3 regions of the Peribacillus sp. genome follow, and region 1 is predicted to be linked to each of the others. Evidence: riboswitches for the same ligand, from Rfam matches in the RefSeq annotation. Region 1 holds a riboswitch; each other region holds the start of a gene.
The links. A riboswitch is a leader RNA that binds a small molecule or an ion and turns the genes downstream of it on or off. The one in region 1 is predicted to bind S-adenosylmethionine.

Region 1 (3,278 bases):
TTTGGTTTTTAATGCTGGGTGATTCCATTGAACGCCTGTATCGATAGAGGCGATAACGGTTCCAGCACCATCAATCCCCATGTCCCATACAGCTGGTGTACTGATTTTATCGATATTCCACTCAATGGCGGACGTGTCGGCTTTGCTTTTAACGGCAGTAGAGCCATTCACTGCATTAGAGATTTTGGTTTTACTAGCTGGTTGAATTAACTGTCTGATTTCATTTGGCAGGATTTTAGCTACCTCAGGGTAAACAGCGAGCTGCTCCATTACGTCTTTGGAAGCTGTTACTGCCATCGCATTGACGATATAAAAGGATTGAAGATTCTTTGCTTGGCCTGCTTTTTCCTGTTTGACTAAATAGTCTTTAACATTTACCTGTGTTTCTAATGCAGTAGATCGAAGCTCGGATACAAGAGTAGAGCGTTTAAGTAGTTTTGATTGGTTAGCTGATAGTTTTTGTGTTTTGGCTATAGCAGCAGCTTTGGTAGATACTTTGTTGGTATCCACTTGTTCTTTGAATTTAATTAGGAAGGTAACTTCTTTATTTTCTTTAAATTGTGAAAGGACTGTAGGAGCAATCTTCTTTTGTTCTTTTCCTAAAAGACTATCTTTTGCAGAGGTATGAAGTGTACTTGTCGAAGCAATGGTGGAGTTTGTCGGAATGATCAAAGATGTAAGCAGCAAAATTGAAAATAATAAAGCCAGCCATTTTCTTTCTCGTTTTTTTTGCAAAGTTTCTTCCCCCTATTCGAATGTCAAAGAACAAAAATGAGACCGTTCTACAATTCAGCTACCCTCCGTTTCGCGTAGTCGGCTCGTATGTATAGCACTGTTGCTGCTTTAATAATAGCGAACTGTTCAATGAAATATTTGTCATATTTTGTCTTGAAAAACATTGGATTGTGAAAATGAATACTTGGTAGGAATAGCTGTACAGTGAAAACAAGGTCATAGTAAGGACGTATTTAGTAAACAGCAAAAAAATTTCGGCATAAGTGTGCTTTTATACAGGTGTCAAAAGAACTTTTCACCTTAAAGAGATAAAAAAATGGTTATAAAGATAGAAAAATCTGATTTCTTTATTGACGTTATCTTATGTTCGTGATATATTTCCTACAAGGTAATTATCTGAAAATTTAATATGTTCTTATCAAGAGAGGTGGAGGGACTGGCCCTTTGAAGCCCGGCAACCGGTATGTTTTTAATACACGGTGCTAATTCCAGCAGAGTATAAGCTCTGAAAGATAAGGAGAGTTCCTAAAAACTTCTTCTTAAACTAGATGAGGTTTTTTTGTTTCTTACATATCCTTAAAGAGCTAATAAGATTGTTAAAGGAGAGATGAGACAATGTCAGAAGAAAAAAGTTATCGGTTTGAAACAGTGAGTATTCATGGAGGATTACAGACGGATGAAACAGGAGCACGTTCTCTGCCTATTCATCAAAGTAATGCCTATTTATTTAAAGACACAGAGCATGCGGCCAATTTATTTGGATTAAAGGAAGCGGGCTATATATATACAAGGATTCATAATCCAACTGTGACAGTATTTGAGGAAAGGGTTGCACTGCTAGAAGGAGGGATCGGCTCTCTTGCGGTCGCAAGTGGAATGGCTGCTATTTCATTAGCCATCCTCAATCTAGCTGGAGCAGGGGACGAAATTGTAGCAGCTTCCACCCTTTATGGAGGAACATACAATTTATTTGCCAATACTCTGCCTAAGTATGGGATAAAGGTTCACTTTGTTTCACCTGAGGACCCGGAAAACTTTAGAAAAGCAATTACGCCGAAAACAAAGGCGATTTTTGGAGAAACCATTGGTAATCCAAGTTTAACTGTATTAGATATTGAGGCCATTGCTGACATTGCTCATGAAAATGGTATACCGTTGATTATTGATAATACCTTTGCAACACCTTATCTATGCCGTCCGATTGAATTCGGAGCTGATATTGTGATCCATTCGGCAACTAAATGGCTGCTTGGTAACGGGACGACATTGGGCGGCATTATTGTTGACGGTGGAAACTTTGACTGGAATTCGCCCAATTTCCCTGGCTTTACGGAACCTGATCCGAGCTACGGAGGGATTGTTTTCAGTGAAGCAGTGGGTCCGGCTGCGTTCATAACAAAGGCACGTGTGCAATTGCTTCGTGATTTTGGTCCGACATTGAGTGCACAAAGTGCGTACCAATTTACGCTAGGATTAGAGACCCTTCATGTAAGAATGAAGGAGCATCTAGCCAATACTAAAGAAATTGTTAGCTATTTGGAAAATCATCCCGCTGTCAGTTGGGTAACCTACCCGGGGAATACTAATCACCCTGATAAAAAACTCGTTGATAAATATTTGCCAAAGGGTGCGGGGTCTATTGTCATCTTTGGGATTAATGGGGGCCGTGATGCGGGAGCGAAGTTGATTAACTCCATCGATCTATGGTCACATGTTGCCAATGTAGGAGATGCTAAGAGTTTAATTATTCATCCAGCAAGTACAACTCATCAACAATTAAATGATAAGGAATTACTAAAATCAGGTGTTAGCGCTGACCTCGTCCGTCTATCCGTTGGCATTGAAAACGTTGAAGATTTAATAGAGGCGCTCGAAGATGGCATCGGAAAAGCAACAGGGATTACGAGTACCTCAGCTAAAACCATTTAAGATCATCTGACATCAATGTTTTTGATTGACATCATCTCTTTATTCATGATATTATTTTATAATAATTATTATGGACTTTTAACGAGGGGAAACCTTCAATCACATATACGTTTTACTCTTATCAAGAGAGGCTGAGGGATGTGCCCTTTGAAGCCCGGCAACCGACAAGGATTACCTTGGAAAGGTGCCAATTCACACAAAGCAGTCATGCTTTGGGAGATGAGAGGACGGTTAGTTTCTTAGCCAGCCTTTCTGCTCTTGCGGAAAGGTTTTTTTGTTTCTTAATTGAGATTTCAATACATGTTTAGGGTGAAATGAGAAACGATATATGTGAAGGTTTTTCTTGAGAGTCAGATTACTAAGTTCATAGAATGTATTGAATAAAGAGGTGAGATTATTGATAACATTATCACAAATAAGTAAGTCATTCCGAACAGGCTTGGCACAAGGCGGGTTAATAAAAGCAGTCGATAATGTCAGCATGAAGATAGATCAAGGTGAAATTTTCGGAATCATTGGATATAGCGGAGCAGGAAAAAGTACATTAATTCGGATGTTAAATGGTCTAGAAACACCAACGGATGGCTCAGTTATTGTGGCAGGACGGGAAATAT
Region 2 (3,278 bases), on a different contig from region 1:
GACATCTAAGGCTTCTGCTACCTTATTAGAATCTTCGAGGGCGGTAACAAAGATGACTGGAATATCTTTTAAATGTGGAATACTTTGAAGCTTTCTGCAAGCTGTAATTCCATCGATATCAGGCATCATAATGTCGAGGAGAATAATATCGACTGTTGACTCTTTAGGAATGGGGCTGTCCACCTGTAAGTAATCATACATTTCTTGAGCCGAAGTCAAGGAGGTGAAGTCTTCATATCCCGCACGCTTTAAAATTTTTTCTATAACAAAAAGATTTACCTGATTGTCATCAACGATTAGAATTTTCATTCTCTGCTTCTCCTTTAGACTTAACAAAAAATACGTAATAAATGATTGGGTATAGAATCAAGTAGGTTATTTGTTAGATAATGGTGTAATATTTTTATTATAACGTACTTTTGTATACAAATATAATTAGAGAGTATTGAAAATCAAGATAAGCAACCATAAAAAAACATGGCTCAAGTCAAAAGAGCCATGAGAGCAAAATGCCTATATACACTTCATTTACCCTGCTGACATAAAAATAAACCTATTTTTATTGTTTTTTGAATTAAAAAACCGGCTCCACTTAGGGAGCCGGTTTTTATATGGTTATAGCTTAATCTTTTAATTTTCCGATACCTTTTTGAATACTGCCTTTTACTTTATCTGCTTTTCCTTCTGCTTGTAGGGAAGGATCATTCTGTGCGTTACCAGCTTGATCTTTGGCCTCGCCTTTGACTTTATTTACAGTGCCTTTTACCTTATCAGATAATCCACTCATATAAAATTCCTCCTCTTTAGCGTGATAATATACTTTACCCGGTTTGGGGAGAGAGTAAACAATTTTGGATTATTATGAAGCCATTTTTTTATGGACATGCCGCTCTATAAAGGAAAGTGATGCCTCCACAATTTTATCTTTATCATAGTCTAGGGATGCTACATGATAGGAAGAAGGTAAATCGATACGTTCCTTTTCAGTGGATGCGATGCTTTTGAAAATCTCGATCGAGCAATAAGACGGAACAACGTGGTCATCAGGTGAGCTGCATATGAGAACAGGACAGGAAACGTGATGGAGCTTTTGCCGTAAATTTTGCATTAAAAGCAGTAATTGTTGAACTGCTTTAAGCGGAACTGAGGGGTAAGTAATTTCATACGCAGCAGGATCATGAATATCTGGTTTTCCCTCTAGAATGAACCTCGGTGCATCTGCGTGTTTAAATGTTTCATACCAAGGGACTTCAAGGGCAGCGTTTAGCGTGATAATGCCGCTGCATGCTTCCGTTTCTGCTAATGTTAAGGCTAATGCGCCGCCCATTGACTGACCCATTACAACTATATTTGAACAGGTTTTCTTCAGTGTGTTGTATGCATCGTGTATATTTTGAATCCAATCTTGGTAACAACAAGTCTCCATATCTTCTGCGCACGTGCCGTGTCCTTTTAGAAGCGGGGCGTATACAGTGAATCCCGCCTTAGCGAAACATTCACCAATATATGCGATACTTTGCGGGCTACCATTAAAACCGTGACAAATTAGAATCCCAGTATGGTTTCCGGGTATGAAGAATGATTCAGCGCCGGAAATAATCGTCGAGTTTGACATTAGATATTCTCCTTTCAAAATAAAAAACCTTCTTCAAGTTGAGAAGAGGGTTTTAACCGATTTCATCAACCAAAGCATAGCTTTGCTGGTGGGAGCACCTTTCCGTTTGGAGGTTGCTGTGAAGTCTATGAGCCAGTTCTCTCGTTCACTCTTGATATACGTGTATGAAGGGAATTCACTCGAAATTCAATTATTCCCACTTGTTTACTTGGAATAAATCGTATCATATAGCCTAAAAATATGTCAAGACCAGAACATAACGAATTGTTTAAATGATTTTAAAAAAAAGAATAGTCAAAAAGTATGTTGACAAACAAGGTAAGTATTTGTAAGATTGTATTAACTTAATATGCATTCTTATCCAGAGAGGTGTAGGGATTTGGCCCGTCGATACCTCAGCAGCAGATTCTTTTTAGAATACTGTGCTACTTCCAACAAGCATAGCTTGGTAGATAAGAGCGTACTGATCGGATATTTTGATTGGAACCTCTTCTATTTTCAGAAGAGGTTTTTTGTGTGTAAGTGTTAAACAATTATATAAATTTCTTATCCAGAGAAGCTGAGGGACTGGCCCAATGAAGCTTCGGCAGCGGACACTAGTACCGTGCCAATTCCAGCAAGCTTTCAGCTTGAAAGATAAGAAGAGGCAGCCTTTGGGCTGCGTAGACCCTCTTCTTATTTAGAAGAGGGTTTTTTAAATGAGATTGGGGGAGCATCATGATTACATTCGAAGGATTGGAGAAAGAGTACCGCACGAAGGACAAGACGTTTAAGGCTCTTAATGGAATTAACTTAACCATAGAAAAAGGAGAAATATTTGGAGTGATTGGCTTCAGCGGTGCTGGTAAAAGTACATTAATCCGCTGTGTTAATTTCTTAGAAAAGCCGACAGGAGGAAGAGTACTGGTTGATGGGCAAGACCTATTAACGCTATCTCCTTCTACTATCCGAAAAGTAAAAAGGAATATTGGGATGGTCTTTCAGCATTTTAATCTCCTTCAATCAAAAACAGTGTTTGCAAATATCGCAATGCCATTGGTATTAGAAGGAGCACCGAAGAAACAAATCAAACAACGAGTAGAAGAACTGCTAAAGTTCGTTGGATTAAGCGATAAGGCAGGTGCCTATCCAGAACAACTTTCAGGTGGACAAAAACAGCGTGTTGGTATTGCGCGGGCGCTGGCTACACAGCCATCTATTCTGCTTTGTGACGAAGCTACATCGGCACTTGATCCACAAACAACGGGCTCGATTTTAAAACTTTTGAAAAAAATTAATGCCGAATATAAGATAACAATCTTGATGATTACCCATGAAATGTCTGTGATACGAGATATTTGCGACAAGGTCGCTGTGATCGAAGGCGGAGAAATTATTGAATCTGGCACTGTCTTTGATATATTTTCAAATCCCCAAACGAAAACAGCGCAAAACTTTGTTCATTCTGTCCTTAATGATTCCATTCCAGAATCGGTCAGGACTCTTGTTCAAGAACACAATCCAAATGGAAAACTGTTTAAAATAAATTTTGTAGGAGCTTCTTCCGGGCAGCCCTTGTTATCGAAGATTGCTAAGAAGTTCGATGTTGATGTTAACGTGTTATTTGGGAATATTACCGAACTTCAAGGAGTCCCATTTGGGCACTTAATCGTTGAACTTCGCG
Region 3 (3,278 bases), on a different contig from region 1:
TCCAATAACACCTAATGTGATAATAATGAGTCCTAATACTTCTATTACACCTAATTCATGGGTGAAAAAGATAAAAATTAGGATTGCCGTAACGGCTCCAGAGGAGTTTTGGATAGGCGAAGCAATCGAAAGTTCCAAATATCGTAACCCGATATAACCAATTGCCATCGACAAAATGTAGAGTCCTGATACAGGTAAATAAGTGATTAAATCCATAGGATTAAAAGTCAATCCTTTGAATAAAAGATACCCTGTTGCATGCAAACCCATAACCAAGCCGACCATAATGATGATTTTAATATGGCTGAACTTATCATTACTATCTGTTCCTTTTTTATAAAATAGATCCGCGCCGCCCCATGCAAGTGCTGTGAGCAGAGCAAAAATAAACCACATAATGAATTCTCCTCTTCTTGTTTATTATACAAATATAGCAATGCGATAATTAAAACTCTTAATTATACAACGCATAAAAATCACGTCAAGAAGAAGTTTAAAGAAGGGTTCATTTAGAACGCACTTTCCCTGGATCCAGAGAAAGGGTTTTTTTGAAAGGATTATAACAAATTGCAGATTTACTGATACACAGTTACAAGGGTTGAGGGAAAAAATCAAAAGGCTGCCGACTCTTTCTCAACAGCCTAAAAAACGATATAAATAACCTGAGAATCATATTGTATTTTTAAAATACAACATTCCGCTTATGGCTAGAGAAAGGATGCCTAAAAATCCAGAATAAATCGCTATTCTTGTTCTGGATCTTCGGTATGTGGTTGTTTCATTGTTGAATGTATCTCTTTGCTGTTGAGGCGTCGTCCATGCCCCAACTGATATACCGGAGATAATGATACAGACTACACCGAAAAAAAAGAAGTACTGCAAAAAAACACCCCCTTTCTACTATTAGTACGTTACATATTCTTATAAGTTTCGCTATTAAGTAAAATGATTGATAAAATACCCACTCTTTCTATTCTGCTCATTTATTTAAAAACTAATAGGAGTTTCTGCCATTTTTTATTTATTAAAAGATTTATTTTTATTTAATCAATCGATTGATTAAATTGGTTAAACCATTGATACATAAGGGTTTTAAAAGATACAGACAGTTCGTTAATGATTTAGAAAATAAATTATTTAAATAATTTTTAAAATACAGTTTATTTGGGTATATACTTAAAGTAGATGAAGTAGGACAAGTGCTGTACATCCAGATCCTATTAGTTTAAAAAAACCGTAATGGAGGAATGGAAATGGAAAACATGACGATGAGTATGATGATGAAGATGTCAATGGAAAGAATGATGACAGAAATGAATGGTATGAAAATGATGATGACTCGAATGCAAGGCATGGAAATGAATGACGAAATGGGTATGGATATGAAAGAAATGATGATGAAAATGCAAGAGTGTGATGAAATGATTTCAACCATGATGCAAATGATGTCAGCTATGAAGGTTAACGCATAAAAAAAGATGGAGTATCTCATTAACGAGATACTCCATCTTTTTTTAGTTAGTTATGAACGTTTTACCCTCTAGACAGCGGATTTCCCGGCTGATTTCCATACGCTGTTGTTTTAAAGTCCAGAGCTTTTCTCCTATTACTTCTGAGATGGCTGAATCATTTCGCAGTTCTTTGTAAAGAGCCAGTATTTTATTATTTACCCGCTCAAAGGACTCCCATAGAGCCTGAATCTCCCAGGTTTTATCTGTTTTCTGATTATGATTTTTTAGTTGTTCAATTATTTCATTTTGCCAATGAATATCACCAAGATCTTTTGCAAATAGGTAAAGATCTAAGTATTCATCCACGGTTAAAAAGGTCTTATTATTTTTCATCGATAAACTCTCCTTTTCTATACAAAAAAACTCTCTTCCTAAGAAGAGGGCTTTTGTAAGAAAAGACACCTCCCCTTATCGTCCAAAGCTAAGCTTTGCTGGAATTAGCACCATCACTACGTGTGGTTGCTGAGGTTTCGTCGGGCCAGTCCCTCCACCTCTCTGGATAAGAGATATGTTTTTATTGTATAAATAGTATTTTGATTATTCTAATAAATAAAATTGAATTTGTCAATTGAATGTCGAAAAAATTACTTTAGACCTAAGAAGGATTTTCGATATAAACACGGAATTTGAACTAGTGAAGTCAAAAATTATCAAGGGGGAATTATTTTGAATCGGAAACAGAAAACTGCAAGTATCTTGTTAGCCATGTCTCTAGTAGTCGGTGTGCCATTTAGTGCTTCAGCAAAAAAAGCTCCTGCACCAGTAAAGGTTGAATATGTGGCATTAGGGGATTCGTTAGCAGCAGGGCTGTCACCGAATGGCTATTTGGATTATGGGTACGTTGATTATATTGCTGATTCATTTGTGGCAAAAAAGTATAAATTAGCTGACTTTGATAATTTCAGCGTACCAGGTTATACATCGGATCGTCTTCTGCTAGATGTAACGAAAAGCAAGAAAATCAGGAAGGAAATTAAAAGCGCTACTCATATTACCATTGATATCGGGGCAAATGATTTACTTGCCAAGATAAATACGGATCCTTCGAAAGCACCGGAAGCACTTGTCGCTGTTTCTACTAATCTGAATAAAATACTTAAAACAATTGACGGCCTTAATCCGAAGGTAAAGGTTTATGTAATGGGTTACTATAATTGTTTCCCCTATTATCCAGCTGAACAGCAAGCTGCTTTAATGCCGCTGCTAACAGGGCTTAATACGCAAATTAAGTCAGCAGCTACAGAAAATGGTGATACATTTGTGGCGACTGACAAAGCGATTGCTAAGAATTATAAAAAATACCTTCCAAATAAGACGAATATTCATTTGAGTGATTCTGGATATAAAGTGCTTGCAGCCGAATTTTGGAAGGCGATTAGTAAAAAGAAATAAATAGAGATGAGTGGAGTCCTCTAAGTGGAAGGGCTCTTTTTTATGAAAAATTATTTAATCAATCGATTGATTAAATTTTTTAAACATCATTGGCTTGAATTGTTTCGGTTGTTTATAGTAAATGCATATCGTATGTGTAACTAGTTTTTTTGAGGTGATTATATTGAGTTCTGGCAGCTGACCGACCAGCAAATAGAAGAAGTTAACTCTCTCTAGTTCGTTTTATTTGATCAGTTAAAACTAGGTCAGTTATGTCTAATAAGATGAATATTAAAAGCAGGTGATTTTATCTATTTATCCTCCTCGGCCCGCTGTTTTAATTACATATATTTACTTTTATAAAAAATAAATGCAATAATTAATATATAAGGTATA

Region 2: it holds a riboswitch for S-adenosylmethionine, as region 1 does, so the genes downstream of both, AC52RT_RS02900 (alpha/beta hydrolase) here and AC52RT_RS07385 (O-acetylhomoserine aminocarboxypropyltransferase/cysteine synthase family protein) in region 1, are expected to answer to the same signal.
Region 3: it holds a riboswitch for S-adenosylmethionine, as region 1 does, so the genes downstream of both, AC52RT_RS09365 (hypothetical protein) here and AC52RT_RS07385 (O-acetylhomoserine aminocarboxypropyltransferase/cysteine synthase family protein) in region 1, are expected to answer to the same signal.

What each region holds. Positions count from the first base shown of each region.
Region 1 is NZ_JAZVJO010000234.1:800-4,077, forward strand. It holds partial or broken gene AC52RT_RS07380 (S8 family serine peptidase) at 1-735, opposite strand, end outside; SAM riboswitch class I at 1,148-1,254, shown strand; gene AC52RT_RS07385 (O-acetylhomoserine aminocarboxypropyltransferase/cysteine synthase family protein) at 1,351-2,664, shown strand; SAM riboswitch class I at 2,780-2,890, shown strand; gene AC52RT_RS07390 (methionine ABC transporter ATP-binding protein) at 3,062-3,278, shown strand, end outside.
Region 2 is NZ_JAZVJO010000088.1:15,057-18,334, forward strand. It holds gene AC52RT_RS02890 (PP2C family protein-serine/threonine phosphatase) at 1-309, opposite strand, end outside; gene AC52RT_RS02895 (CsbD family protein) at 623-787, opposite strand; gene AC52RT_RS02900 (alpha/beta hydrolase) at 860-1,615, opposite strand; SAM riboswitch class I at 1,675-1,776, opposite strand; SAM riboswitch class I at 1,970-2,074, shown strand; SAM riboswitch class I at 2,159-2,258, shown strand; gene AC52RT_RS02905 (methionine ABC transporter ATP-binding protein) at 2,333-3,278, shown strand, end outside.
Region 3 is NZ_JAZVJO010000293.1:2,614-5,891, forward strand. It holds gene AC52RT_RS09350 (EamA family transporter) at 1-396, opposite strand, end outside; gene AC52RT_RS09355 (DUF5316 family protein) at 670-882, opposite strand; gene AC52RT_RS09360 (hypothetical protein) at 1,254-1,472, shown strand; gene AC52RT_RS09365 (hypothetical protein) at 1,515-1,844, opposite strand; SAM riboswitch class I at 1,917-2,017, opposite strand; gene AC52RT_RS09370 (GDSL-type esterase/lipase family protein) at 2,178-2,903, shown strand.